DNA from 4 places in the Pseudoalteromonas spongiae UST010723-006 genome. Region 3 is predicted to be linked to each of the others. Evidence: predicted binding sites of a transcription regulator. Region 3 holds the regulator's gene; each other region holds the start of a gene.
What was found. The regulator ArgR, encoded in region 3, controls arginine synthesis, uptake and breakdown. The targets are predictions, from matches to a motif close to ANTGAATANNTATTCANT.
Positions count from the first base shown of each region.

Region 1: the regulator ArgR is predicted to act here: its motif matches at 2,374-2,391, upstream of PSPO_RS09930 (OadG family protein).
Region 2: the regulator ArgR is predicted to act here: its motif matches at 3,142-3,159, upstream of gltB (glutamate synthase large subunit).
Region 4: the regulator ArgR is predicted to act here: its motif matches at 4,041-4,058, upstream of argC (N-acetyl-gamma-glutamyl-phosphate reductase).

Region 1 is NZ_CP011039.1:2,132,167-2,139,763, reverse strand. Features, by position in the region: gene PSPO_RS09960 (DUF885 domain-containing protein) at 1-801, shown strand, start outside; tRNA gene PSPO_RS09955 (tRNA-Ser) at 971-1,063, shown strand; tRNA gene PSPO_RS09950 (tRNA-Arg) at 1,168-1,244, shown strand; tRNA gene PSPO_RS09945 (tRNA-Arg) at 1,304-1,380, shown strand; tRNA gene PSPO_RS09940 (tRNA-Arg) at 1,440-1,516, shown strand; tRNA gene PSPO_RS09935 (tRNA-Arg) at 1,618-1,694, shown strand; gene PSPO_RS09930 (OadG family protein) at 2,426-2,662, shown strand; gene oadA (sodium-extruding oxaloacetate decarboxylase subunit alpha) at 2,680-4,470, shown strand; gene PSPO_RS09920 (sodium ion-translocating decarboxylase subunit beta) at 4,487-5,617, shown strand; gene PSPO_RS09910 (DUF6351 family protein) at 5,854-7,597, opposite strand, start outside.
Region 2 is NZ_CP011039.1:1,212,574-1,220,170, reverse strand. Features, by position in the region: gene gltB (glutamate synthase large subunit) at 1-2,931, opposite strand, end outside; gene PSPO_RS05785 (substrate-binding periplasmic protein) at 3,411-4,310, opposite strand; gene PSPO_RS05780 (Grx4 family monothiol glutaredoxin) at 4,387-4,719, opposite strand; gene PSPO_RS05775 (Fe-Mn family superoxide dismutase) at 5,213-5,794, shown strand; gene PSPO_RS05770 (PrkA family serine protein kinase) at 6,018-7,597, shown strand, end outside.
Region 3 is NZ_CP011039.1:2,260,535-2,268,131, reverse strand. Features, by position in the region: gene PSPO_RS10530 (ABC transporter permease) at 1-1,211, shown strand, start outside; gene PSPO_RS10525 (ABC transporter ATP-binding protein) at 1,204-2,262, shown strand; gene PSPO_RS10520 (Dyp-type peroxidase) at 2,277-3,188, shown strand; gene argR (transcriptional regulator ArgR) at 3,229-3,696, opposite strand; gene mdh (malate dehydrogenase) at 3,984-4,922, shown strand; gene PSPO_RS10505 (DUF885 domain-containing protein) at 5,032-6,858, opposite strand; gene hemW (radical SAM family heme chaperone HemW) at 6,941-7,597, opposite strand, start outside.
Region 4 is NZ_CP011039.1:690,796-698,392, forward strand. Features, by position in the region: gene PSPO_RS03215 (VOC family protein) at 1-362, shown strand, start outside; gene PSPO_RS03220 (alpha/beta fold hydrolase) at 351-1,193, opposite strand; gene PSPO_RS03225 (TetR/AcrR family transcriptional regulator) at 1,190-1,786, opposite strand; gene PSPO_RS03230 (GAF domain-containing protein) at 1,924-2,868, shown strand; gene argE (acetylornithine deacetylase) at 2,865-4,022, opposite strand; gene argC (N-acetyl-gamma-glutamyl-phosphate reductase) at 4,216-5,232, shown strand; gene argB (acetylglutamate kinase) at 5,225-5,986, shown strand; gene PSPO_RS03250 (ornithine carbamoyltransferase) at 5,995-6,915, shown strand; gene PSPO_RS03255 (argininosuccinate synthase) at 6,928-7,597, shown strand, end outside.

The DNA of each region.
Region 1 (7,597 bases), 130 kb from region 3:
CATTTACGTGATAGCGATGAATTCTACTATGATAAGCCTGAAGACCTTGTAAAAGCGTATGAAGATGTAAAAGTTAAGATTGATGCTCAGTTGCCAAAACTCTTCGATATCGCGCCTAAGGCAGATTACGTAGTTAAACCAGTAGAAGCATTTAGAGCGGCGTCTGCTGCGGGTGCTTCTTACCAAGCCCCAGCACCAGATGGCTCAAGACCGGGTGTGTTTTACATCAATACACATAACCTAAAAGCGCAGCCTAAGTTTTTACTTGAAACGCTCTCTATTCACGAGGCAGCGCCTGGCCACCATTTCCAAATTGCACTACAACAAGAAGTGGAAGGTTTACCACGCTTTAGAAAATTTGGTGGCTACACCGTGTTTGCTGAAGGCTGGGCACTGTACGCAGAAAGCTTAGGTAAAGAGCTAGGCTTATTTACTGACCCCTACATGTGGTACGGACGTTTAGTTGATGAGCAATTACGTGCGATGCGTCTGGTATTAGATACCGGTTTCCATGCCAAAGGTTGGACTCGTGAGCAGGGTATTGAATACATGAAAGCAAATTCATCTATGGCTGAAAGTGACATTATTTCAGAAGTTGAGCGTTATATCGGTTGGCCTGGTCAAGCGCTATCATATAAGTTGGGTGAATTTAAAATCCGCGAGCTTCGTGAAAAAGCAAAAGCAGCGCTTGGTGATAAATTTGATATTAAAGCGTTCCATACACAAATTCTAATCGATGGTGCACTGCCAATGCCGATTTTGGAAGCTAAACTAGATAGCTGGATTGAAAGTGTAAAATAGGCAAATTTAAGTAGCAGTTTCGGCTGCTACTTAATACAAAAACTTGTATATTATAGCCGCCTTAGCTACAAAAATAAGCAAACTGCATATTCTGTGAACGAACAGAAAAAATATGACTAAAATTGTTTGACTTATTTTCAATAGGCTTTAATATACGCACCCACAAGACGGAGAGGTGGCCGAGTGGCCGAAGGCGCTCCCCTGCTAAGGGAGTATAGGGTTTGTAGCCCTATCGAGGGTTCGAATCCCTCCTTCTCCGCCATGTCTTGTACGAGCTCGTAGAACAATTGGATAGTTTATCTAAGTTAAGTTGGCTACGAACAAAGTTCGTGTACATCAGAGTAAGATGTAAAAACTAAAAATTTAGGACGCGTAGCTCAGCTGGATAGAGTACCTGGCTACGAACCAGGCGGTCGGAGGTTCGAATCCTCCCGCGTCCGCCACTTTACTAAAGTGGTTAAATAAATAGTCATCGGCTAAGATGTAAAGTTAGAAATATCACGGACGCGTAGCTCAGCTGGATAGAGTACCTGGCTACGAACCAGGCGGTCGGAGGTTCGAATCCTCCCGCGTCCGCCACTTTACTAAAGTGGTTAAATAAATAGTCATCGGCTAAGATGTAAAATTAGAAATATTGCGGACGCGTAGCTCAGCTGGATAGAGTACCTGGCTACGAACCAGGCGGTCGGAGGTTCGAATCCTCCCGCGTCCGCCACTTCTTTTGAGGTGACATCAACCGACAAACGTCGGTTTTTTTGTCTCTATGATTTAATAGAAACAAACATCAGAGTGAGATGTAAAAATTAAGCATACTGCGGACGCGTAGCTCAGCTGGATAGAGTACCTGGCTACGAACCAGGCGGTCGGAGGTTCGAATCCTCCCGCGTCCGCCACTTCTTCTGAAGTGACATCAACCGACGAGAGTCGGTTTTTTTGTGCCTAAAATTTGCTAGACGCAAAACATCAGAGTCCTATTTAAACGCAAATACATACTTCGACGGCTTAGTTAGGCTCAGCTGGATAGAATACCATGCTACGAACCAGGCGGTCGGAGGTTCACTCTTTTAGTTAAATAAGTCCCGCGTCGACCATTTGCTTTAGGAAACAATTATCAATCTGGAGCAGTTGCCGATATGTGAAATTTAGTTATTCTCTTTCTCAAATCTCAAATCTCAAATCTCAGTTCAGCCACAAACGTATCTGGCTAAATTGCCTATTTTCAAACGCTTTTCATTGTTACTTTACGTTAACGTAAAGTGTACTTTGAATTTGAATAACCATTCTTATCGAATAGTATAAGTTAGAACATAAAAATTGGTCTTACCAATTTCATGTGTTATTTCTAGAATAACTCATTCCGAATAGATTGATTTGATTATAACGCTAGGTGTTTAATTTTTATTGCCTAGCTAGTTAAGCATGACTAATCATGGGGCAAAATAAGTCATGAAATAAGCTCATGTTTGTCATCTTTTTAGCCTATTGTTAATGGAGTGTTTAATAATGTATAGTGTTGTGAATTGGTTTTACCAATTGACAACTAGGTTTAAGTGATCAATATTGATTACCAATTTTGAATAGTTATTAAAAATATTTAACTAAAAATTCTTGATTGAGGTGGGGAATGGACGTATCAGGATTGCTGTTAGAGGCGGCTATTTTAATGTTAACAGGTATGGTGGTGGTATTTGTCTTTTTGACGATACTGATCTTTACCATCAAAGCAATGTCTAAAGTACTTGCGAATTTTCAAACGCCTGAGGTAACGCCAAACCCAGTTAAATTATCTGGGAATCAAGTACCAACAAGCCACGTAGCTGCGATTGCCGCGGCAGTTAAGCAATACCGCGAAAAGCAATAATAAGAAGGGGCCAAATCATGTCACAACTAAAATTAACAGAATTAGTACTGCGCGATGCACACCAGTCATTACTCGCGACCCGTTTACGCTTAGAAGATATGTTACCAATTGCTGAAAAGCTAGATAAAGTAGGTTATTGGTCAATGGAATCGTGGGGCGGGGCGACGTTTGACGCATGTATTCGTTATTTAGGTGAAGATCCTTGGCACCGCATTCGTGCGTTAAAAGCGGCAATGCCGAATACCAAACAGCAAATGTTGCTTCGTGGTCAAAACTTATTAGGTTACCGTCATTATGCTGATGACGTGGTAGAACGTTTTGTTGAACGAGCACATAAAAACGGTGTCGACGTTTTTCGTATTTTTGATGCAATGAATGATGTGCGTAATTTAGAAACTGCTATTAAGTCGGCGGTAAAAGTAGGGGCACATGCACAAGGTACAATCTCATACACAGTTAGCCCTGTGCACAATCTGCAAATGTGGCTTGATCAAGCAAAACAATTGGAAGATTTAGGCGTTCACTCTATTTGTATTAAAGATATGGCGGGTCTGCTTAATCCGTACGATGCAGAAAAATTAATTACCGGTTTAAAAGAGACCGTTGCTGTACCAATCGCAATGCAATGTCACGCAACTACCGGACTAAGCACCGCAACGTATCAAAAGGCGATTGATGCTGGTATTGATATGCTTGATACAGCAATCTCAAGTATGAGTATGACCTATGGTCACAGCGCTACTGAAACGATTGTATCAATCGTAGAGAATACTGACCGTGCAACCGGCCTTGATATGAACTTACTGGAAGAAATTGCTGCGTACTTTAGAGACGTACGTAAGAAATACGCTAAGTTCGAAGGCAGTCTAAAAGGCGTTGATGGCCGTATTTTGTTAGCGCAAGTGCCAGGTGGCATGTTAACAAATATGGAAAATCAGCTTAAAGAACAAGGCGCTGACGATAAATTAGACGATGTATTGTTGGAAATTCCTAAAGTGCGTGAAGATCTAGGCTTTTTACCGCTTGTTACACCTACATCGCAAATTGTTGGTACCCAAGCAGTGTTAAATGTTTTAACCGGTGAACGTTACAAGTCAATCACCAAAGAGACCGCTGGTGTGCTTAAAGGCGAATACGGTTCTACCCCTGCGCCCGTAAATAAAGAATTGCAAGAGCGTGTACTTGATGGTGCAGAGCCAATCACGTGTCGTCCTGCAGATCAAATTGAACCAGAACTCAGTAAATTAGAGCAAGAGCTTGATGAAATTGCACAAAAAGATAAATTAGATTTAGCCGATGATGTGATTGATGATGTATTAACGTATGCATTATTCCCGCAAATAGGTTTGAAATATCTTAAAAACAGAAATAATCCTGAGGCGTTTGAGCCAGCACCAAGTAATGAGCCACTGCCTACTGAGCAGGTACCCGCGCCAAAACCAAGTGGCAAAACAGAGCATTACAGCATCAGTGTTGATGGCAAAGTGTATGCAGTAAGTGTTGCCCCAAGCGGCGAACTTACCAATATTCAGCCAGCACCAAGTGCATCGAGTCAACACACAGATGTATTACCGCAATCAACCTCTGTTGATGCTGCCGAAACGCTAAATTCTCCGCTGTCTGGCAATATTTTTAAAGTGAATGCCAAACCTGGTCAACAAGTGGCGAAAGGCGACGTTGTGATCATTATGGAAGCGATGAAAATGGAAACTGAAGTTCGTGCAGCTAAAGATGGCACTATCGCAGAAATATTTGTATCTGAAGGGGATTCAGTTGCAACTGGCGAACCTTTATTGTCGCTAGCGTAAAGGTTGGGGAGTTGTAATGGAAAACTTAATAACCTTATGGCAAGCCACAGGTATTGCCAACTTAGAACTTCCTCAGCTGATTATGATGCTGGTTGGCGCACTGTTACTGTACCTTGCAATTGTGCGCAACTTTGAGCCATTGTTATTAGTGCCTATTGGTTTTGGGGCAATCTTAACCAACATTCCACTAGCTGGGTTATCAGAAGCCGGTGGATTGCTGTACTACGTGTATAAAATTGGTATTGATTCAGGGGTGTTCCCGCTGCTTATTTTTATGGGAGTAGGCGCGCTTACTGACTTTAGTGCATTGATTGCTAACCCTAAAATGTTGCTGTTAGGTGCAGCGGCACAATTTGGAATTTTTGCCACCTTATTTGGCGCGATTTTCTTAAACTACATTCCAGGTTTTGAATTTACGCTACAAGATGCATCGGCAATTGCCATTATTGGTGGTGCAGATGGTCCAACGGCTATCTTCTTAGCGTCTAAACTTGCCCCTGATCTATTGGGTGCAATTGCTGTTGCTGCGTATTCTTATATGGCGTTAGTGCCGATTATTCAGCCGCCAATTATGAAGTTGTTTACCACAGAAGAAGAACGCAATATTGAAATGCCACAGTTACGCCACGTTAGCAAAGCGGAAAAAGTGATATTTCCATTATTAGTGCTAGTGCTTATTGCCATGTTCTTGCCAGCAGCTGCACCACTTGTGGGTATGTTCTGCTTAGGTAATTTAATGCGTGAGTCAGGTGTGGTGGATCGTTTGAGTAAAACCGCGCAAAACGAGCTGATTAATATTACAACCATATTCCTTGGCTTGGCTGTTGGTTCAAAACTTGCGGCTGATCAGTTTTTAACAGTTGAAACCTTAGGTATCTTAGCACTTGGCGCGGTGGCGTTTGGTATTGGTACGGGTTCAGGTGTTCTGATGGCAAAGGCAATGAATAAATTTAGTAAAACACCTATCAATCCATTAGTTGGTGCGGCGGGCGTATCTGCAGTACCAATGGCTGCACGTGTTGTTAACAAAGTTGGTTTAGAAGCAAACCCACATAACTTTTTACTAATGCATGCAATGGGTCCAAATGTGGCAGGCGTATTAGGCAGTGCAGTTGCTGCCGGTATATTACTTGCCATGGTGGGATAAGTTTCATCGTAGAGCTCAACCAGCTCATTTTGCGGCCGTTAATTCGGCCGCTTTTTTATCTTCACTTTTCTCGGTACAATCACTCATAAAGCTAGACCGTAAAGGTCAACACGCGCTAATACATTGGACTGTTTTAATGAATGTTTTTATTTTGTTGATTGCGCTTTTCGTGGCGTTAATCGTGATTATTCCCCTAATTGAGAAATCAGGTGTACGCTTCTCAGATCAGCAAACGGCTAAGATCGCCCGTTGGATTTGGCCACTTGTGATGATTTCAATGGTGGTAAGTCTGATTTATCATTTAGTACGTTAAACGGATTACCTAAATCAGGTTTATCGTAATCACACACACCATCGGGAAAAGTGCGCTTTAGTTCAGCAAGGTAGGGCGTCATATCGATGGGCGCATACACTCCGTTTGCTACCGCTTTTTCTACAGCAATACGCTGACATTTAAAAATACTGCCAGAAAATGGCCCGCCGGCTTGAATTCGTGAATTAGTATAAATGGGAAAATGTTTTGTACATGCACCTGCTGGCTGATTATTCCAGTTTCCGTGCCAGACATTTTCACCTTGCGCGATTATCCCACCCGACTTATTAAAACAGCGATCGCTTGCATCATCAGGTGCTTGCTGAGTACTCAACCATTTATCAATAACAGAAAAAGCTTCATTGAGTGGTGTGTAGTGCTTATCAGCAATCCAAATACGGTGGTTTTTGAGATGCCCTTGTTGTTTTAAGATTCTAAGTCGCGTGGCAAATGACGTAGAGATATGGTGCATATCAAGCTGATCTTCGAGGTAGTGATGAATATCGATTGTAGGTATGCTGTTAAATCCCAAATACACTTGACCATAGCGATAAGCTTGTCTTACAGCAGCTAGGTTCGCCACCGTACGCTTGGCTGGTTTTTTTCCTGCAACATAGATATTGTGCCGGCTCCACTGTGTAAGCCAAATAGGGGTTTTTACAAATGGAAAAAACAGTAGTTGTTCAGGGCGCTGCTCTGTTTGTGCTTTCCACCCACCAATATGATAATTTAAATGCAAAAACTCAGTCGCTGATAAACTGCCTTGTTTAAGGCCATTTAAGCCATATTGAACCCCTTGGTTATCCCAAAGAGCGGGTGCACTTGTTGCAGCATTAGGTGCTTGTGTTATTAAGGCCAAATCTTGCCAATAACTCCAGTTAGTTTGGTGATTAACCGTTTGGCTAAATAAAGGCTTTAGAAAGCCTTGTGCGGGATTATTAACAAGGCTGCTTAGCCCAAAGTAGCCATGTACACACTCGCTATATATTTTAGGGCGATAAAACGCCTTACCTGTGAGAAATTGATTTATTGGCGTATAAAACCAAGATTTATGTTCAATCTCGGCATTGTTTAAACCTTCAATTGCACGTTTTTTGTCACTGTTATCCCAGTTAGCTAAATCACTTTTAAAGTGGTAATAGGTATTGAATAAGTCGCAATCAAGGGCATAAATCGTTTGTGACACCATATCTGGGTAGGAATAGAGCGGTATGGCTGCATCAATTAAACCAGGGCTATTTTGTGCAATTAAGTACTGTGCCAAACCGCCACCCGAGCCACCAATGCCAACGGTGTAAATGGGTTTGCCATAAAGTGCTTCAAATTGTTTTTTTACCCGCCATGCAGTGTCTTCGGCAAGCAGCATATTATAAGTGTAGCTGGTTTTGTTGGCGCTTGAGGTGATCACTGCATAGCCGTTATGTAGTTGGCTAAAGCGCCGCTGTAATAGTTTTTTGGGATTTACTTTGCCTTGGCGAAAGCCAATACCAACACCGCCAGCAAATTGATAAATAAGTTTTTTGTTCCAAAGAGAGCTTGTTCGCCAAGTGTTAAATTCCGTTTTTTTGATTGGCATTGCAATGGTATAAATATGCCGATTTATCGTGCCTTGCTCTAACCTGATGAGTTGCTGATTGCTATCGAATTGGTGTTTATCAAGGGATGAA
Region 2 (7,597 bases), 1.0 Mb from region 3:
TTCGATTGAATAAATATCATGATGCGGTGGTGGCGAAATTAATGTTACGCCAGGTACTGAATAGCGTAGCTTAGCAATGTACGGTGTCACTTTTTCACCCGGTAACTGCCCGCCTTCACCAGGTTTTGCACCCTGAGCCACTTTTATCTGAATAACATCCGCATTTTTTAGATAGTGCGGCGTTACACCAAATCTACCCGATGCAACTTGCTTAATGCGCGAGTTCTTCTCGGTGCCGTATCGAGCTACATCTTCACCGCCTTCACCTGAATTTGAACAGCCACCTAAGCGGTTCATGGCAATCGCTAGCGCTTCATGTGCTTCAGGCGATAACGCACCAATACTCATTGCCGCTGAGTCAAAGCGCTTGTAGAGTTCAGTTGCATCTTCCACTTCACTCACATCAATCGCCGTTTGCCCTGTTTTCAGTTTTAACAGGTCACGAATATTAGTGACTGGACGAGTGTTTACTAAATCCGCATATTTTTGATAATCCTGATAATTACCTGAGCGCACGGCTACTTGTAATGTTTGGATAACATCAGGATTGTACGCGTGATACTCGCCGTTATGTACATATTTTAATAAACCACCATGGTCGAGCGGCTTGCGTTTAATCCATGCTTTACGCGATAAATTAATAAGATCTTGGTGGAAGTCGTTAAAGTCTGCACCTTGAATACGCGAAACAACACCTGAGAAACATAAGTCTACAACTTCATCGCTTAACCCTACTGCTTCGAAAAGCATTGAACAACGGTAGCTAGCAACGGTACTAATGCCCATTTTAGACATTATTTTGTAGAGACCTTTATTAATTGCATTACGATACGCCAAGGTCACATCGCGATACGATTTTTCGATGATGCCGGTGTCTACCATTTGTGTTAGCGTTTCATATGCTAAATATGGGTAGATAGCGGTAGCGCCAAAGCCGAGCAATACTGCAAATTGATGTGGGTCACGACAGCTGGCTGTTTCAATAATAATGTTAGTATCACAGCGTAAGTTCTTACTCACTAAACGACGTTGCACCGCACCCACCGCCATCGCAGCAGGGATCGGTAAGGTGTCAGGCGTTAAACCCTTATCGCTTAATACAATCAATACCGTACCTTGACGCGCTAACTCTTCCGCTTGGTCACATACGTTTTCAATTGCCGATAACAAAGAGTCATCTTTATCATAATTAATCGACAATGAGGCAAATGAATAATGCGCCTGATCTGCAGAGAGCAACTGGCTCATATCAGAGTAAGTCAATACTGGCGATGAAAACTGCAAGCGTTTTGCGTGGCCTGTTGTCTCGTTAAATACGTTTTGTTCACGACCAATACAGGTAGCCAGTGACATAACATGATTTTCACGTAATGGGTCGATTGGCGGGTTAGTCACCTGCGCAAACTTTTGACGGAAATAGTCATACACTAAACGTGATTGTGACGACAGCACAGCAAATGGCGTGTCATCGCCCATTGACCCCGTTGCTTCTTGGCCTGAGTTACCCATTGGGCGAATAACTTGGTCAAGTTCTTCATTACTGTAAGCAAACTGCTTGTGGTAAATCGCCAGCATATCATCGTCGTATTCACGTTGACCGATAAGGTCTTGCTCGTCAATTTCCTCTAATGGTACTAAACGTTTCACGTTATCAGTTAACCACTGCTTATAGGTATGACGCTTTTTCAAATCTTCGTCGATTTCGCACGATTGCCATACTTTGCCATGCAATGTATCAATAACGAGTAATTCACCCGGCCCAACACGGCCTTTTTCTTTAACCTCGTCAGCAGAGTAATCCCAAATACCAACTTCTGACGCTAAAGTAATATGATTGTCTTTAGTAATTACATAACGCGCAGGACGTAACCCGTTTCGGTCTAAGTTACACGCAGCAAATCGGCCATCCGACATTACTAACCCTGCAGGACCATCCCAAGGCTCCATGTGCATTGAGTTGAAATCATAAAAGGCACGTAGGTCTTCATCCATCGCTCGGTTTTTCTGCCATGCAGGTGGCACTAGCATGCGCATCGCTCGGAAAATATCCATACCACCCGCTAAGAATAGCTCTAGCATATTATCTAAGCTTGAGCTATCTGAGCCCGATTCATTTACAAAAGGTGCCGCGCTTTGTAAGTCAGGCAGTAATGGTGACGAAAACTTATATGCGCGCGCTCTTGCCCACTGGCGGTTACCTTCGATAGTGTTAATTTCACCGTTGTGTGCAAGGTATCTAAATGGTTGTGCCAACGGCCAGCGCGGTTGCGTATTGGTAGAAAAACGTTGGTGGAAAACGCAGATAGCAGATTCCATACGCATATCGGCTAGATCAAGGTAGAAATTCGGCAAATCTGCCGGCATCATTAAGCCTTTATACACCGATACTAAGCCCGATAGGCTCGCAATATAAAAATGATCATCGTTAATTTGTTTTTCTATGCGACGTCGTGCGATATACAAACGGCGTTCTAAATCTTTTGGACGCCAGCCTTCTGGCGCTGAAATAAAGACCTGTTGAAAATTCGGTAATTGTTCTAGCGCAATCGGTCCTAGACTTGCTGGATTAACGGGCACATCGCGCCAACCAACCAGTTTTAGCGTTTCTTTTTCTAGTTCTTCACTAATAATCTGTTTGTTGTGCTCAGCGATAACCGGATCAGGACTTAGGAATAACATACCAACAGCGTAGTTTTTACCTAAGTGCCAATCGTTTTCAGCGGCAACAGCACGGAAGAAACCGTCTGGTTTTTGCAATAACAACCCACAGCCATCGCCGGTTTTACCATCTGCTGCAATACCACCGCGGTGTTGCATTCGATCTAACCCAGTGATCGCTGTGCGAACTAATTTGTGACTCGGCTGACCTTCAATGTGCGCGATAAGGCCAAAACCGCAATTATCTTTTTCTAATCTCGAGTCATATAACATGTTGGACTCCTCCCTTGCTACAGCTCAAGTGAACAAAACAGTTGTGATTGACGGAAGTATTGGCATGACCGTATCGAAGTTTTATGACAGTTCGATAAGTAATAGCGATTTTGTTAACGCGAAACAAAGGTTGCTAATGTTGGTACGTGCCGTGTGTTCACTTGCGCGATTCTCAAAACTAACCAAGATATTGCTTGGAGTCAACCAAATTGTGAATACATATTCAGGTTATTGAATATTTTTCACTTATACATAAATTCAACAAATTTGCCGATAAAAGCCTCTAAACTGGGGTTATCTTGGTTATAGGATCTTATTGACACCGGTATCATATTAACACCATGTAAATAAAAACAACTCTCAATTGTAGTTTACGTAAACGTAAACTATTCATGATTTTGAATATTTATTCATGGTAATACCAATTAACCGAAAGCCCACTTTTTAAACTCGAATTATCTTGTACATCAGGCAGGACGCTAGTTTGCGGGCGAACACTTTCCAGCGGTTTGTTGAATGGTTTTAATCGTTCCGGCTTGCTCAAACTCTGATAGCTTGGCATTAATTTTAACTTGCAGCGATTGCCACATTGCGTTGCGTTTACTTATAGCATAGTAAAAATCATTATATTGAAAGGCGGGTTCAATGAATTTAATTTGATTTTTGTCACCTTGCTCGTCGTGATTTAATAGGTAATCGACCACATTGGGATCAGCAACAATGTAATCTACCCGACTCGCCAATAAGAGTTTTAGGTTTTGTTGATCATCGCGCGCTTGAATTGCATTAAAAAAGCCAAGATCAAGGTGCTTATCAAACTCAGGGGTATTTTGATACCCTCTTACAACGCCAATTCGTGCCCCTTGGATTGACTGAAAAGTGCCATCGTACTTTGCTTTATAATTTTCACGGCTCATTAGCCCAATTAAGCCGCCTGCGTAAGGAGTCGATAATGCTAAGTTGTTGCGTCTAAAACTATTAGCTATTACATCACTGGGGGCGGTCACTTCTATAAAGTATTCTGGAAACAAAATATCAGCCTGCCCTAATTCAGCCATGCGTACCGAGCGAGCCCAAGGAAAAAACTCGACACTAATACCAAACCCAAGTTCATTAAATAGCGCAGCGGTAAGTGTGAATACCCAACCTTTGTCACATAAATCACGGTCAATGTATGGCGGCCAATCAAGCGTTACTAAACTTAATTGCTTTGGTAATTCACGGGCTATTTCAAAACGGTTGGCAGAGGGCTGATTAACGGTGATCGTTTTAGTTTGTTGCTGATGTTGATATGAAAGTTCAAATGATTTTGCAACGCTCTCTAAACTCAATAAAAACAGCGTAACAACGAGAGGAATATAATAAGTTTGAAAAGTCATACTAAGCTTAAAACATCATACTAATGATTTAAGCTTAGCAAAAATACCACAAAATCAATTACTACTTAACGTAATATTATTCTGCTTCTTTATTTTTAGCGGCAACTTCAGTGATTAAAGGTTGTAGTTCACCACGTTGGAACATTTCAACAATAATGTCACAACCACCAATTAGCTCACCTTCAACCCATAATTGTGGGAACGTAGGCCAGTTTGCATAAGCTGGTAACTCTGCACGGATATCAGGGTTTTGAAGAATATCAACGTACGCAAATTGCTCACCACATGCCATTAAAGCTTGTGACGCTTGAGATGAAAAACCACAGCTCGGTAATTTTGGAGAGCCCTTCATATAAAGTAGAATTGAGTTTTCTGCGATCTGTTGCTTAATCTTGTCTAACGTTTCCATTTACTACCTCGACACCTTTTGGCGTAATTTATCTTTGTTTAGCAATTCAACCGAGTGATTTACTCGCCTTATTTGGCACACTAGCGCAGTTTCATTGTCGATTATTACTCTTTTTCAACATGCCAATAGGCCTATTCGCACTATTGGCAGGCATTTGACCATGCACATCTCACACACTAAATTATCAATTACATCGGTTAAAACGAGCCGATAATCGCGCGTTAGGCCTTAGCTCAAATACCTAGCTGAAAAAATATCAACAAAGTTAAATGCACCCTATCACAATAGGTGAATTTTCTTTAAGTTAATACTATGCTAGACGCGTTGAATAACAGTTAAAATGTAACTAACTGTTTATAATATAACCGCAAATTATTTCTAGCATTGCTGTTTATAAAAACTTGAGTAAAATACTCGGGTATAGTTTAACACTTATATTGGACATCTTCATGTAAAATGTTGTCCGCTTTTTTAACGCCAACGGAGAAATAAAATGGCTTTTGAACTACCGTCACTACCATATGCAATCGATGCGCTTGAGCCGCATATCTCAAAAGAAACACTAGAGTTCCACCACGGTAAGCACCACAACACATACGTTGTAAAACTAAATGGTCTAGTAGAAGGCACTGACTTCGAAGGCAAAACTCTTGAAGAAGTAGTATGTAGCTCTGAAGGTGGTGTATTCAACAACGCAGCACAAATCTGGAACCACACGTTCTACTGGAACAGCCTTTCACCAAACGGTGGTGGCGAGCCAACAGGTAAAGTTGCTGAGCTAATCAACGCAAAATGGGGTTCTTTCGCTGAATTCCAAGCTGCTTTCAACGACAAAGCTGTTAACAACTTTGGTTCAAGCTGGACATGGTTAGTACAACTAGCTGACGGCAGCCTAGACATCGTTAACACGTCAAATGCAGCTACGCCACTAACTGAAGCGGGTGTTACGCCAATCATCACTGTTGACCTTTGGGAACACGCTTACTACATCGATTACCGTAACGTGCGTCCTGAATACCTAAACGGTTTCTGGGCACTAGTTAACTGGGAATTTGCAAACGCAAACCTAGCTTAATTCCTATTTTTGTCAGTAAAACGCATGCGTTTTACTGACATTTCCCAGCACTTTTCATAATTCCTCACCGACTATTGCATAATATTCAACGCTCTGAAATATAGTAAAGTTTTTTCTTTAAATATCTTTTATTTATCTCGCACAATCAAAAATCCCGTCTAACCTTATAAATAGTGGCTAGTTTTATTGCTGTTGCAAAATTTCCGGTATTTAGGAGGTCTATATGACAATTTTTGATCATTTCCAATCTCGTTACGAAGCCGCAAAAGAAGAAGAATTTACTATTGCTGAATTTCTCGAGATCTGTAAAGAAGATAAATCCGCCTATGCCAGCTCAGCAGAGCGGTTATTAATGGCGATTGGTCAGCCTGAAATGGTGGATACATCACAAGATCCAACACTCAGTCGTATTTTTTCTAACCGTGTTATTCCGCGCTACCCCGCCTTTAAAGAATTTTATGGCATGGAAGATAGCATCGAACAAATCGTTGCCTACTTAAAGCATGCAGCGCAAGGGCTTGAAGAATGCAAACAGGTACTTTATTTACTAGGCCCTGTAGGTGGTGGTAAGTCATCACTTGCTGAAAAGCTAAAGTACCTAATGCAAAAAGTACCTATTTATTGCCTTAAAGATTCCCCTGTAAATGACCACCCCCTTTGCTTATTCGACCCAGTAGAAGACGGCGATATCCTCGAAAAAGAATATGGTATTAGCAATCGATACATAAAAACAATTATGTCACCGTGGGCCACTAAGCGCCTGCACGAATTCAACGGCGATATTACGAAATTTAAAGTAGTAAAGCGTTACCCATCTATTCTAGACCAAGTTGCTATCGCGAAAACTGAGCCTGGCGATGAGAATAACCAAGACATCAGCGCGCTTGTAGGTAAAGTGGACATTCGCAAGCTTGAACATTTTGCGCAAAGCGATGCCGATGCATACGCCTATTCCGGTGCACTTTGTCACGCTAACCAAGGTTTAATGGAATTTGTTGAGATGTTTAAAGCACCAATTAAAGTGCTTCACCCATTATTAACCGCAACCCAAGAGGGTAACTACAACGGTACCGAAGGTCTCTCAGCCCTGCCCTTCAATGGTATGATTTTGGCTCACTCTAATGAATCAGAATGGCAAACGTTTAAAGGCAATAAAAACAACGAAGCGTTTTTAGACCGTGTTTACATTGTGAAAGTGCCTTATTGCCTGCGTGTTTCTGAAGAAATGAAAATTTACGAGAAACTACTACAACACTCAGAATTAAACGAAGCGCCATGTGCCCCAGGTACACTAGAGACGCTAGCGCAGTTTTCAGTGTTATCACGAATTAAAGAGCCTGAAAATTCAAGTCTTTACTCAAAAATGCGCGTGTACGATGGCGAGAGCTTAAAAGACACCGATCCTAAGGCTAAATCGTTCCAAGAATACAAAGATTACGCCGGTGTTGACGAAGGCATGAACGGCTTATCAACACGTTTTGCCTTTAAGATTTTATCGCGTGTTTTCAACTTTGACCACACTGAGGTGGCAGCCAACCCAGTTCATTTATTCTATGTGCTAGAGCAACAAATTGAGCGCGAGCAATTCCAACAAGAAACCCAAGAGCGCTACCTTGAGTTCTTAAAAGGTTTCTTAATTCCGAAATATGTAGAGTTTATCGGCAAGGAAATTCAAACCGCTTATTTAGAATCCTACTCTGAATATGGCCAAAATATTTTCGACCGTTATGTAACCTATGCCGATTTCTGGATCCAAGATCAGGAGTTCCGCGACCCAGATACAGGCCAATTATTTGATAGAGC
Region 3 (7,597 bases):
TAATGATTGCATTAGTGCTATATCCATATTTATTTTTGATTTTTAAAACCGCACTTAAAGAGCAATCTTATAAATTAGTTCAGGCCAGCCAAGTAATGGGTTACTCGCCTGTTAAAAGCTTTTTTAAAGTATCGATTCCGTTAGGGCGTGGCGCAATTGCTGCGGCATTAGCACTTATCAGCATGGAATCAATGGCTGATTTTGCAACGGTAAATTATTTTGCAGTAAGTACCCTGACAACGGCAGTATACGATACCTGGCTTGGTTACTATTCACTCACGGCGGCAGCGAAAATCTCCGGCATTATGTTACTGTTTTTGTTTGTCGTGATAGGCGTAGAGAAATTTAGCCGACGCAACCAAGCGGTATTTGAACGTGGTGCAAGCGAAAATAACGGACCGCTTTATTACCTATCGGGAAAATCAGCATGGTTAGCAACAGCCTATTGTGCATTAATACTTTTTGCTGGGTTTGTGCTGCCAATTCTTATTTTGATGAGCTACGCAGTGAGCTATTTTAGTGAAGCGTTCAATAGCGATGCGTTTTTATATGCTTGGCAGAGCTTAAAAATAGCGCTAATCGTTAGTTTCGTTTGCGTTGCTTTAAGTGTGCTGGTGAATTTCTATCAACGTTCAAGCTTATCGCGCTGGGCAGGTGTGCCAGGCAAAGTTGCCAGTACTGGTTATGCATTGCCTGGCACCGTATTAGCAATAGCAGTGCTACTGCCGCTCACCGCACTTGATCAACAGCTCAATATTTTTGCCGAATCAACACAGTGGTTTGCCGAACCAGGATTGTTGTTTAGTGGTTCTATTTTTGCCTTAATGTTTGCTTACGTAGTGCGCTTTTATGCGATTTCACAAGGTGCCATTGAATCTAGCTATGCGCGTATTTCACCATCGCTCGATATGGCAAGTCATTCAATGGGCGTAAGTGCAGGCAATACCTTGCGCCGAGTGCATATGCCACTGCTTAAGCGCGGTATGCTTACTGCTGGTTTAATTGTATTTATTGAATGTATGAAAGAGTTACCTGCGGCACTGTTATTACGCCCTTTTGACTTTGAAACGCTGGCAACCTATGTTTTCCAATACGTCAGTGATGAGCAACTTGAGCTTGCCTCAGTGTCGGCGTTATTTATCGTACTTGTCGGTTTAATCCCTTTATATTTAGTTAATAACACTATGGAAGCTAAAGCATCTCATGAGTAATTTGTCGATTAACAATTTAGAATATAGCTACAATGGCAAACCGATCTTAAAAGATTTGTCATTGCAGGTAAAAGACAATGAAATTGTGTGTTTACTCGGTGCAAGTGGCTGTGGCAAAACCACCACGTTAAAAGCAATTGCTGGCTTGTTGAAACCTAGCAAAGGCGATATTTCGATTGCGCAAGTTGCGGTTAACGGTGATTCGCTTTATGTGCCGCCACAAGAGCGCAATATCGGTATGATGTTTCAAGACTATGCGTTGTTTCCTCATTTAACCGTTGAGCAAAACATTGCGTTTGGCTTACACAAAGAATCCTCGAGTGTACGCAACGAGCGTGTTAAAGAAATGCTGTCACTGATTAAGCTAGAGGCATTTGCCGAGCGATATCCTCACCAATTATCTGGTGGTCAGCAACAGCGCGTGGCCATTGCTCGCGCACTGGCATATAAACCGAGTTTATTATTGCTTGATGAACCATTTTCCAATATCGATCACCAAGTACGCTTTCAATTAATTGATGATATTCGCCGTATTATTAAAGATCAGCAAGTTTCCGCTATTTTTGTAACCCATTCCAAAGAGGAAGCTTTTGCCTTTGCTGATAAATTGGCGATCATGGAAGAGGGCAAAATTGCACAATTGGGCACAGCAGAAGCACTTTATCGCAAACCTGCGACAAAAGGTGTTGCGGCATTTTTAAGTGCTGGTATTTTTATCGATGCAGAAGCGACATCGAGCACTGAATTTAAAACTGAGTTTGGTACCATTACTTCACTTGAACCTGTTACCAATGACCAAAATGAAGTGTCAGGAAAAGGCTGTATATACTTAAAGCCTCAATATTTAACTTTAAGCGAAAACGAACAAGGAGTAGGCGAGTTTGTTGCGAGCCGTTTTGTTGGTAACCGCTATTTATGTCGTGTAAAACTAGGGCAACAAGAACTTGAAATTCCATGCGCGCAACATCAGCGCTATGCTTATGGTCAGCGATTAGCTATTGATGTTCGTCCGCATTTGGTTAATTATTTCGCTTATACTAATAACAATTAAGTAGGAAACCCGCTATGCCACAAGCGCAATCAGGAGTTTGTGCTGAAGCCAATTTACATGGTGTGCATTTATTTTTAAATGTATTAGATGGCCAAGAACTCAGCTTGTCGAAAAAATTGGCAAGTATTATTGATATGCAAGAGCGGTTTGATCACGAATTTTCAGAAGCGCTTGTGTCGTGTGTTGTGGCGATAGGTTCGCAATTCTGGCCACATATTTACCCCAGTAAAATGCCAAAAACCTTGGCAGGCTTTCCACAATTTGAACATATTGAGCATGCTACGCCGTCACGTCCAATAGATTTAATGATTCAAATTAGGGCAGATCGTCTTGATGTAGTTCATTTGTTTGTGATGGAAGTGATTGAATTACTGAGTGGTGATATTGAGCTGATTGACCAAGTTAAGTGTTTTCATTATTTAGATGGTCGTGACCTAAATGGCTTTATTTATGGTGTTGCCAATCCCCATGGTCGCAAAAAGCAGCTTGTTGCTTTAGTGGGGGATGAAGACGTTGCATTTTCTGCAGGCAGTTATATTCATGTGCAGCGTTATCGTTATGATTTAAAGGCATGGCAAGAAATCTCAAAAGCTGAACAAGAAATTGTAATGGGTCGAATGGCTAATTCTAACCAAGCGGTTAGCTGCGCTCCGGAAAACAGTCATAGTGCTCGTACAGAACTTTACGATGACCATGGCAATGCATTATTTTTAAATCAAGGCATGCCATTTGCTGATATTAACCAACAGGGCTTTTTATTTATTAGCTGTGCAAACAATGGCTATGCGTTTCAAACGCTTCTCAAACACCGTTTAGGCTACATTGATGATAATGGCCCAGATATGTGGCTAGAGTTTGCGAAAAGTGATTTTGGTGCGGCATTTTTTGCACCATCAGTGAATATGCTAAGGGAATTAGCTAGGTAGCAGAGAGTTCATCAATGAGGATGAACTCTCAAAAATAGAGTTACACGTTTTCAAATAAGTTTTTTACGCGTTCAAGCGTGACATCAATTTCTGAAATTTTTGCTGGCGCAATAAAAATCGTGTCATCACCGGCAATGGTGCCTAACACACCGTCTGCTTTGCCAAGTGAATCAAGCAAACGTGCAATTAGTTGTGCAGCACCTGGGCTGGTACGAATGATGATCATCATTTCGTTATGCATAATATCAATTACCAGTTGGCGCAGCGGACTTTTCGCTGTCGGTACACCCATTTCTGCAGGTAAACAATACACCATCTCTTGTTTTGCATTACGTGTGCGTACAGCACCAAATTTACTTAACATGCGAGACACTTTGCTCTGACTAATATTGTCAAAACCCATATCTTTTAAGGCATCAACAATCTCGCCTTGTGAACCAAAGTTTTCTTCTTTTAAAAGGGCTTTGAACGCTTTAACCAGCGCTTCTTGTTTATCTTGTATTTGCATGTGAACGGGCTGTTTAACCAATTGATGGACGTTACCTTAAATTTTACACAAGTTAGGGTTAAATGCATTAATAAAATCGTCATCTTAATTCAATTAGAGTTGAATTAATCTCAATGAAAACGCGATTTTTTTAATTGATAGCGTTGTCAACTAATCTAGTCGGATAAAGTTTACAACTATGGTCGAGATTTATATAAAAAATACCTGTTTTATTTGTTTTTATGCGCACTTTTCATTATCTTTATGGCACTTTTTTAAATACCTACCTCTAATCACGGAGAATTCACATGAAAGTTGCAGTTTTAGGCGCAGCTGGTGGTATCGGCCAGGCCCTTTCTTTATTACTTAAAACACAATTACCAGCTGGTTCTGAGCTATCGTTATATGATGTAGCGCCAGTTGTTCCAGGTGTTGCTGTTGACCTATCACATATCCCAACTGCAGTTAAAGTTGAAGGTTTTGGTAAAGACGATTTAGATGCAGCACTTGCTGGCGCAGATATCGTAATTATTCCAGCAGGTATGCCGCGTAAGCCGGGTATGGACCGTGCAGACTTATTCAATGTTAATGCAAGCATTGTTAAAACACTTGCTGAAGGCATTGTTAAAAACTGTCCTAAGGCGCTTGTAGGTGTTATCACTAACCCTGTAAACGGCACTGTACCAATCGTTGCTGAAGTATTCAAAAAAGCAGGTACTTACGAAGCTAACCGTGTATTCGGTGTAACAACACTAGACGTTATCCGTTCAGAAGCGTTCATCGCTGAACTTAAAGGCGTAGACGTTGCTTCTGTTAAAGTACCAGTAATCGGTGGTCACTCAGGTACAACTATTCTTCCACTTCTTTCACAAGTTGAAGGTGTTGAGTTCACAGCAGAAGAAGTTGAAGCACTTACTCCACGTATTCAAAACGCAGGTACTGAAGTTGTTAACGCAAAAGCGGGTGGCGGTTCAGCGACACTTTCAATGGGCGCAGCAGCTGCACGTTTCACTCAGTCTTTAGTTAAAGGCTTACAAGGTGAAGAAGGTGTTATCGACTACGCATACGTTGCAATCGACGGTGGTGACGCTGCATACTTCGCACACCCAGTACGTTTAGGCAAAAACGGTGTTGAAGAAATCCTTTCTTACGGTGAGCTTAGCGCATTCGAAGAGAAAGCAAAGAACGACATGCTTGAAACGCTTAACAAAGACATTCAAGAAGGTATCGACTTCATCAACGGTTAATTCCGAGATAAGTTGTTACAGTAAAGAAGGCCGCAATTGCGGCCTTTTTTGTATCTTAATTGATAAAAAATAAAAGGCGCTTTATACGCCTTTTATTTTTTAATGCTTATTAACCTTGTTTGCTTGCAACCCAATCGTTTACAAAGCCTTCAAGAGTATTAAGCGGCACTGGACCGCTCTTAAGCACTACATCGTGGAATTCACGAATATCGAACTTTTCACCAAGTTGCTTTTTCGCGCTTTCACGTAATTCTACAATCTTGATCATACCGATTTTGTACGCCGTTGCTTGTGATGGCATTACAATGTGACGCTCTACCATCTTAACGCCGTCTGAGGTTGCATTTGGCGTGTTATTTACGTAGTAGTCGATACCTTGTTGGCGCGTCCACTTCATCGCGTGAATACCTGTATCTACTACTAAGCGACATGCACGCCATAACTCCATCGCTAAGCGACCAAAGTCTGAGTAGGGGTCTTCGTATAAGCCCATTTCTTTAGGCACCATTTCAGAGTATAAACCCCAGCCTTCAACGTATGCTGTGTAACCGCCAAATTTACGGAATTTAGGAACGCCTTCAAGCTCTTGCGCGATAGCAATTTGCATGTGGTGGCCTGGAATACCTTCATGGTAAGCAAGCGCTTCCATTTGGTAAGTTGGCATCGCTTCCATATCGTACAGGTTGGCATAGTAAATACCAGGGCGTGAGCCATCTGGCGCAGGTTGCTGGTAAAATGCTTTACCTGCTGCTTTTTCACGAAATGCTTCAACACGTTTTACAATCATGTCGGCTTTTGGCTTAACGATAAATAACTCATCAAGGCGCGACTTCATGTTATCGATCATTGCTGTCGCATCAGCAAGGTATTTTGCTTTACCTTCTTCCGTGTTTGGCAAGTAGAACTGCTTGTCGGTTTTCATGAATTCCATGAATGCTTTTAAGTCGCCTTTAAAGCCAACTTTATCTTTGATTTCACGCATTTCATCATGAATACGTGCAACTTCAGCTAAACCAATCGCGTGAATTTCTTTTGCCGTAAGATCGGTTGTTGTCGTGCGTGCTAATGCATTGTTGTAGTAAGCTTCACCTTGCGGGAACTTCCAAGCACCATCGCGGTTATCAGCGCGAGATTCTAAACCAATTAAGTAGCTGATAAGCGATTCATAGGCAGGACCAACTGCAGTTTTAAGCGCATTTGTTGCATCAGTGATAAGAGCGTCTTTTTCAGCTTGTGCGATTTCTAACTTTGCCACTTTGCGTTTAAAGTCAGCAAGCAGGGTTGAATCTTCACCAGTAGTGAAAGGCGCACCTTTCAAAATGTTTTTGCTTGAATCAATTACATGTGGGAACACGAATTTAGGCGCGATAATGCCTTTTTCAGCACGAGTTTCTAAATCTTTTTCAAGTTGTTCAAATACGGTTGGTACACCATTTAAACGAGAAATATACGCTTTTGCATCACTTAAATCGGCAATTTGATGTTGGTTAATCAAAAATGCAGGGATCATTGAGTGTGTGCCATACATTTGATTTACTGGATACGTGTGGTAGCGCCATTTAAAGTCATCAATGCTTTGTACTAAACGCTGTTCCATTAAGTCATAGCTAACTTGTGTCGTGCTATCTAGCTTGCTGCGGTCAAATGCGCGCAGCGTTTCAAGGTCTTTTTTCGCAAGCGCTAAATCTTCTAACGCACGTGCTTCAGAACCGTCGTCCCATTTGTCATAGTCTTTTTTGATGCCCATGTAGGTTTGGTAAACAGGGCTGCGCATTACGCCGCGCATAAAAACTTCTTCAAAGAACGCGTTTGCACGTTCGCTTTCTGATTGTTGTTTAACGACTTCAGCAGTTGTATCTTGTGTTGTTGCTGGTGTTTGACAACCAACTAAAAAAACAGAGCTGATTGCTGCTGCAATTAATGAGCGCTTAAGCATTTTGTTTTACCTTTATAGTTATGACTTTATAACGAAGTATTTACTCAACGTTACTGTTTTACAGGGGTCGCTACAAACGACGTTACACAAATAATTGTAACAAGTCATTTAAAAAGCGGTGTCCTTTTGCGGTAACTTGCCAGATATTGTCGTTTTTTTGCATTAATCCTGCAGTAACCGCGTGATTTAAATTAGTTTCAACGTGTTCAAGTGGCAGCCCAGTAAACTCAACAAACTCGTTGATGTTGAATGATTCATGTAGGCGCAAGCGGTTCATGAAATATTCAAAAGGCAGTTCATCATTTGCTACGTGCCAGCTATCAAATAGGTATGGTCTGGTTAAGTTCATATAGCCTTTAGGATGTTTTACCTTAACAGTGCGTACCAGTTTTTGTGTTGTTAAATCGGTGATTTTGCCATGGGCGCCACAGCCAATACCCAAGTAATCACCAAAACGCCAGTAATTTAAATTATGCTGACATTGAAAGCCCGATTTGGCGTAGCCTGATATTTCATATTGCTCGTAACCTGCATCTGTTAACAGCTGGTGGCCTTGTTCTTGAATCTGCCACAAGGTTTCATCTTCAGGCAGTACAGGCGGTTTTGACGCAAATTGGGTATTAGGCTCAATGGTGAGTTGATACCACGAAATATGGGGCGGATTGAGCGCGATAACTTGTTTAAGATCATTCAGTGCATCATCGATGGATTGTTCTGGCAATCCATGCATTAAGTCCAT
Region 4 (7,597 bases), 1.6 Mb from region 3:
CAGTTATCTACGTTGATAATGTTGAAGAAACGTTAGATTTCTACTTCCAAGCATTTGCCGTCAGCACGGCTCAGCTCGATGAAGACGGGCAATATGGCGAGCTGGACTTCCAAGGTGCGTGTATTGCCTTCGCGGCGCATCCCTTAGCGCAATCTCACTTTAAGCAGAGTTATATTCGCGCGCAGCCAAAACAACCTGCACTTGGTTTTGAGTTAGTCTTAAAGGTTGATGACATTAATTTAGCATTTGCAAAAGCGGTAGATGCAGGCGCAGAACCACTTTCTGCACCGCATGAAATGGAAGGTAAAAATTTGGCGTATGTACGTTCTATTGAAGGTACACTTATTGCGCTAAGCGAATAAACTTTGCTTCATAAACTGCCAAGTTTCTTCAGAATTTATAATGCGACCGTGACCAAGTTTATTAACAGCTTTTAAGTTGATATGACTGTGCTGACTTGCTTGCTGGTTGGTTAGTTCAAACTTCGCAAATCGGTCTTTTTGGTCGTGAATAATATGAATCGGGTGGGCGTGACCTGCAACGTGTAATTCAGGCAAAATCTCACCAAAACGCATATCGTGTTCATCTTCAACACTTTTTAGCACGCCACTAAATAAGTGTTGATGAATGCCCGTATTTAAAATACGTTCTTCAAAAGAGTCGTAAAAGCCAAAGGTAGGCGCAATTAAAAAATGAGGTACATCTTTACTCACATTAAGCGCTGCAATTGTTCCCATAGAATGACTGACAATTGCTTTGGGCTGCTCAATGCTTGCCATTACAGATTTTAACCCTTTAATAAAAAGCGGTAAATTAGCAAACTTACCATCGCTTTCACCATGACCGTAATGATCAAATGCCATCGCTTTAAAACCACTTGCCGCTACTTTCTCCATAAGTGGTAAAAATTGGCGGCTACTACCAGACCAGCCATGGGTAAAAACAACAGCAGGACCTTCACCAATTGAGGTAAGGTGTAAGTCACCGTGCTCGGTTGCTAGTTTTTGTTGCGTAAACTGAGCTGACAATGTTGTTCTTTTACGGTTTTTTACCGGCGTTAACAGTAATTTTCTCGTTTGATTAAAGGCAAACTTTGGAGCAATTTTAAGCGCGGTAGTCGATGCCGCTTTAATCAAATAATAGGCAAGCGGTTTTCTTTTTGCCGATGATGAAAAATAGATTTTACTGCTCATACAGATTCCTCTGCGCGGTGGCGCTCAATTAATTGGTTTAGGGCTGTTTTAAAACGGCTATGCTCAGCGTCTTCAACACCTAGCCACGACATGCTTTGGCTGCCCAAATAAAGTGCGTAGAGTTCAAACACAAATTGCTCTGCGCTTACGTTTTGTTTGAATTGCCCAGCACTTATCACTTGCGTAACTTTGTGAGTTAAATAGCCAAGCCAATTTGCAAGATCTTGCTTAACTCGGTCGTGTATAGCGCCGGGTTGGTCATCAAATTCCACTGCCGCGGAGATAAAAATGCAGGTTTTTGCTTGGTTTTCATACCAATCTAGCCAGTTCTCACACAAGCTAAGTAATTGACCAAGAGGATCAAGCTCGCGGTTGATTGGCTGAATAACCGTGCTTTGAAAAAGTTCATTGGCGAATGTTAGTACATTTAATTGCAGCGTTTCTTTTGATTTGAAATGCGAAAACAAGCCCGATTTTGACATGCCTGTGGCAACTGCAAGGCCGCCAATAGTGAGGTTGTCTAAGCTTGACTGTGTAGCAATTTTTAACGCGGTTGCGAGGATCTGCTGTTTTGTTTCTTGACCTTTACTCATAAAAGTACGCTCGTGCTATTATTGGTGTGATAATAGCACGAGCGTGCTAAAAGTAAATGTTTCAATTAGCTGTTTGCGAACACCGCATTTAATTCAATGTTGCCTATACTGTGTGTAATGCAATATGAGAGTTCACTATGCTAACCCCCGATTTACCAGCCAATGAAAATACAAGAATTAAAACCCTACAAAGCTTAAATGTGCTCGATACACCGCCTGAGCAAAGGCTCGATAGAGTTACGCAAATTGCAGCTAAAATGTTTAACGTACCTATCGCATTGGTATCATTAGTTGATAAAGAACGACAGTGGTTTAAGTCTTGTGTTGGTTTAACGGCAAGTGAAACACCGCGAGATATTTCCTTTTGCGGCCATGCGATTTTAAGTGAGCAAGCATTGGTTGTAACAGATACTTTAGCGGATGAGCGTTTTGCAGATAACCCGTTGGTACAGGGCGAGCCAAATATTCGCTTTTATGCGGGGATCCCTCTTGAGCATGAAAATGGATGCCGTTTGGGTACCTTGTGCATTATTGATAGCAAACCTCGTAATTTTAATACAGACGATATTGCCTTATTGAAAGAGCTTGCGATACTTGTGGAACTTGAGTTAGTAAATAAATTACCAAATACCACAGACCCCGTAACAGGGTTATCAAACAAAGTTGGTTTTAAGTTATTAGCGCCGATTAGTTTAAAGGTGTGTCAAAAATTAAATCTTAAAGTTTCGGTAGTGTATTTGTTTATGAAAGGGCTGCTTAGTTATCGTCATGATCGACAGAAGTATACGACTATTTTAAAGACAACAGCTGAACTTTACAAAACCACATTTAGAGCGACTGATTTAATCGCCCGTTATGATGAAAATGGATTTGTTGCGCTACTAAGTAATGCGGACAAACACAATACGCAAGAGCTACTTGATTGTTTGATCACGCAAATGAATGACGTTGATTTTGACGTGCACCATGATAGCCCTATTGAGTTGATAACGGGTGTCATCGACAGCTCACCATTTTGTGATATTGATGAGCTGATCTTTAACGCCTTTATTAAGCTGCATGAGCAAGGCGAGGGGCTTTAGAAACAGGATGCGACAATAAGCTGCTTAATCATCTCTTGGCTTGGTTTTATTTTTTCCATCGCTAAAAATTCATCGGGTTGGTGGGCTTGTTGTATTGAGCCTGGACCCATTACGATTGTTTCGCAACCGAGTTGTTGTAAAAAAGGCGCTTCGGTGCAATAGTTTACTGCTTGTGCTTTTTCACCAGACAGCTTTTCAGCAAGCTTTACTAAACTGCTATCGGTGCTGCCTGAAAACGCAGGAATAGGTTCGTGCAAATCATGTACCGCCACCGCGTTTGGATATTGATCATTTATCGGCGCTACCGCCTGCAACAGCATTGCTTGAAGTTCTGGAATACTAATGCCGGGAATTGGGCGCATATCAATATGTAACTCGCAACAACCACAAATGCGGTTGGCATTGTCACCACCATGGATGTGTCCAAGGTTTAAAGTTGGGTAGGGTATTTTAAAATCTGTTAGTGAATATTTATTCTTTATGTCTTCTTTTAGTTTTAATAGCTGGCTAATCACAAGCTGCATGACTTCTATCGCGTTTAAACCCGCATCAGGATCAGAGCTATGACCTGCTTTACCTGTTACACGAATTGCCGTCGACATATGTCCTTTATGAGTATAAACAGGCACCATGTCGGTAGGTTCACCAATAATACAACGAGCCGGCTTTAGTTTATTCTGTTTGGCGATTTCAATTGCGCCAGCCATTGTAGTTTCTTCATCTGCGGTCGCTAAAATTGTAATAGGCTGTTTTAGATTAGCGAGTCCAGTATCGTTATCTATTTCTTGTAATGCATTTAAAACAAAAGCAAAAAAGCCTTTCATATCGATACTGCCTAAGCCATAAAACTTATTGTCTTGTTCGCTTAATTTGAACGGGTCGAATTGCCAACGACTATCGTCAAATGGCACTGTGTCTGTATGTCCTGCCAGCATTAAACCGCCTTCACCCGTACCTAACTTTGCCGCTAAATTGTATTTTCCCAGATTATTATCAAGTTCTGTAATTTCGACTGCAAAGCCAAGTGATTCACACCAAGTTGCCAATAAATTGATGACTTCGCGGTTACTCATGTCGAGTGATGGCACCGTTGCGCTAATCGACGGTGCAGCAATAAGTGCACCATACATATCAAGAAAGTGTAATTGCGACATGATTACCTCAAAATATTTAATAAATAATTATGCAAAAAAGTTGAATATAAATTTACATTGGTTTATTCTGCATTTCAATTCATTATTTTGAAATAATTAGTACCGAGACTAACAGCATGCAGAACTCAATTTTACGACGATAACACTTTTTGAAAACTTGTCTTTATACCCTTAATAGTTTTTTGGAAAAAATATGAATATCGTTATCGTTGGTGCAAGCGGTTACTCAGGTGCTGAGCTTGCCAAATTAATCTCTCTACATAACTCACTAAAGTTAGTGGGTATGTATGTGTCTGAAAATAGCTTAGATAAAGGTAAATCGCTTGCTAGTCTTTACCCTGAACTAAATGGCATTGTTGCAGGTGAAATAGCGCCGTTAAATAGTGAGGCATTTTCAGTAATCGAACAAAATGCCGATGCCATTTGCCTATGCACAGAACATTCAGTCAGTGTCGAACTTGCCCCTCAGTTTTTAGCAATGGGCAAAAAAGTATTTGATTTATCTGGAGGCTTTCGCCTGTCATCAAATGATGACTATGAAACCTATTATGGCTTTAAACACACTAGCCCTGAGCTATTAGAACAAGCTGTTTATGGTCTTGTTGAATGGCAAAAAGATCAAATCAAAAATGCACAGTTAGTAGCAGTACCTGGTTGTTACCCAACCGCTGCACTAAATGCGCTTAAACCATTAAAACAAGCCGGCTTACTTACTGATGATTCTGTGATTATCAATGCGGTTTCTGGTGTTACTGGCGCTGGGCGTAAAGCCAATGTGGCAACGCATTTTTGCGAAGTGAGCCTAAAACCGTACGGTTTATTTAATCATAGACACGGCCCTGAAATTGAAAAATACCTTGACCACAAGGTGTTGTTCACACCGCATTTAGGTAATTTTAAGCGCGGTATTCTTGAAACTATCTATGTCAAAGTAAAACCAGGCACGACTGCAAAGCAAATTGCAGAGTCATATCAAGTGCTTGCTGATGAGCCTTTAATTCGCTTACTTGGTGATGTTATTCCATCAATTAAAGGTGTTGAGAACACGCCGTTTGTTGATATTGGTTGGCAGTTACAGGGTGAACAACTCATTGTTATTTCTGCGATTGATAATTTACTTAAAGGCGCGTCAGGTCAAGCACTGCAATGTATTAATTTAACTTTAGGACTGCCTGCTCATACTGGCTTTCAAGGAGTGAATCATGGCTAATTGGGTAATTAAGCTAGGTGGCGCGGTATTAAATAATATTGACGCTGCAAAAGCGTTAATTGATGTGCTGCATCAAAAGCCAAAAGACAAATTTATTTTAGTGCATGGCGGTGGCTCATTAGTAGATAGCTGGTTAAGCGATGCGGGCTTTGTTACGTCAAAGCACCTTGGTCTGCGTATTAGTCCGCGTGAACAAATGCCTTACATTGTTGGTGCGCTTGCGGGCTGTGCAAATAAGCAATTAATGGGCGCGGCAATTAGTAATGGTTTTAAGCCTGTTGGTTTAAGCCTTTATGAAGCGGGTCTTGTTAGTGAACAAAAGCTAAAAGCCCTTGGCCAAGTCGGTACCTGCATTGAAAACGATGCCAGTATTCTTAAATCATTGCTAAATGCGGGGTGTTTTCCAATTGTGAGCTCGATTGGTTTTGACTTAGAAGGAAATTGGTACAACGTAAACGCCGATGAAGCAGCAGCTGGTATCGCTCAATTGCTTGATGCGGAGCTTGTTTTTATGACAGATGTAGAAGCTGTATTAGATCACAAGCTTAATCCGTTACATCAGTTATCAAGTGCTGATATCAGCACATTAATCGAAGAGGGAGTCATTAAAGGCGGCATGCAGGTAAAAGTAAATACCAGCTTGCAAGCTGCTCAACATTTACGACGTGGCGTGTATATCTCGAGCTGGCAAAAGCCAGATAACTTAATCGCATTGCTCAATGGTGAGCATGTGGGAACCAAGATTACGCCATAGGAAAAACGATGACTCAACAATTTATTACGGGCTTAGAGCTAAACAAAGAAGCCAACTTAAAATTACTTAACTTAGCATTACAAATTAAAAATAACCCAATGGATTTTGCCGATGCTCTTAAAGGGAAATCGGTTGTTACGCTATTTGAAAAACCAAGTTTACGTACTCGCCTGTCGTTTGATATCGGCATTAACAAACTCGGTGGTCATGCGGTTTATCTTGACCAGCAAAACGGTGCTATGGGGCAGCGTGAATCGGTAAAAGATTTTGCCTTGAATATTTCCACGTGGGCGGATGGCATTGTGGCGCGTGTAATGGCGCATAGCACATTAACTACGCTTAGCGAATTTTCGTCTGTGCCGGTTGTAAATAGTTTGTGTGATTTATATCACCCATGCCAAGCACTCGCTGACTTTTTGACATTGACTGAAATTTACGGCGACGTAAGCCAACTAAAATTGGCTTATTTAGGTGAAGGTAACAATGTTACGCACTCACTAATGCTGTTAGCAGCAAGCTTAGGTACTGACTTTGTTGCGGTATGCCCTAAAGGCGCATCACCTGATGCACAAATTGTAAAACAAGCTGAAGCAATAGCAGCACAAAATGGCGCATCGGTCTCGGTAAGTGACCGCGTAGAAGCTGCAGTTGGGTCGAATGCACTCTATGCCGATACTTGGGTATCAATGGGCGATAACACACCATTAGAGCTGGTCAAAGAAAAGTACATGCCGTACCAAATTAATCAAAAACTGCTTGATATGACAGGCGCATCAAGTGTGCTTCATTGTCAACCAGCGCACCGTGAATTTGAGATTACCTCTGAGGTAATGGACGGTGAAAAATCATTCATAATACAACAAGCTGAAAATCGTATGCATGCGCAAAATGCTCTGCTTGTAAGTTTATTAAACCCAAATTTTGTGTAAGGAATCGGTAACATGAGTTCTATTAAAAAAGTTGTACTAGCATACTCAGGTGGTCTTGATACATCGGCTATCGTGCCATGGTTAAAAGAAAACTATAACTGTGAAGTAGTGGCATTCGTTGCCGATGTAGGCCAAGGCGCTGAAGAGTTAGAAGGCGTAGAAGCAAAAGCAATTGCATCGGGCGCATCTGAGTGTCATATCGTTGATTTAAAAGACGAGTTAGTTGCCGATTATATTTATCCAACGCTTAAAACTGGCGCAATTTACGAAGGTACATACTTACTAGGTACGTCAATGGCGCGTCCTATCATTGCTAAAGCACAAGTTGAAGTTGCGCGTAAAGTAGGTGCTGATGCACTTTCTCACGGCTGTACCGGTAAGGGGAATGATCAAGTACGTTTTGAAAGCTGCTTTGCAGCTCTTGCACCCGATTTAAAAGTAATAGCGCCTTGGCGTGAATGGGATTTATCAAGCCGTGAATCATTACTTGATTATCTTGCTGAGCGTAATATTCCGTGTTCAGCGTCGGCGACTAAAATTTACAGTCGTGATGCAAACGCGTGGCACATCTCACACGAAGGTGGTGAGCTTGAAGATCCGTGGTGTCAACCGAGCGATCAAGTATGGACATGGACAAACTCGCCAGAGCAAGCGCCAAATGAGTCACAATTTGTTCAGCTTA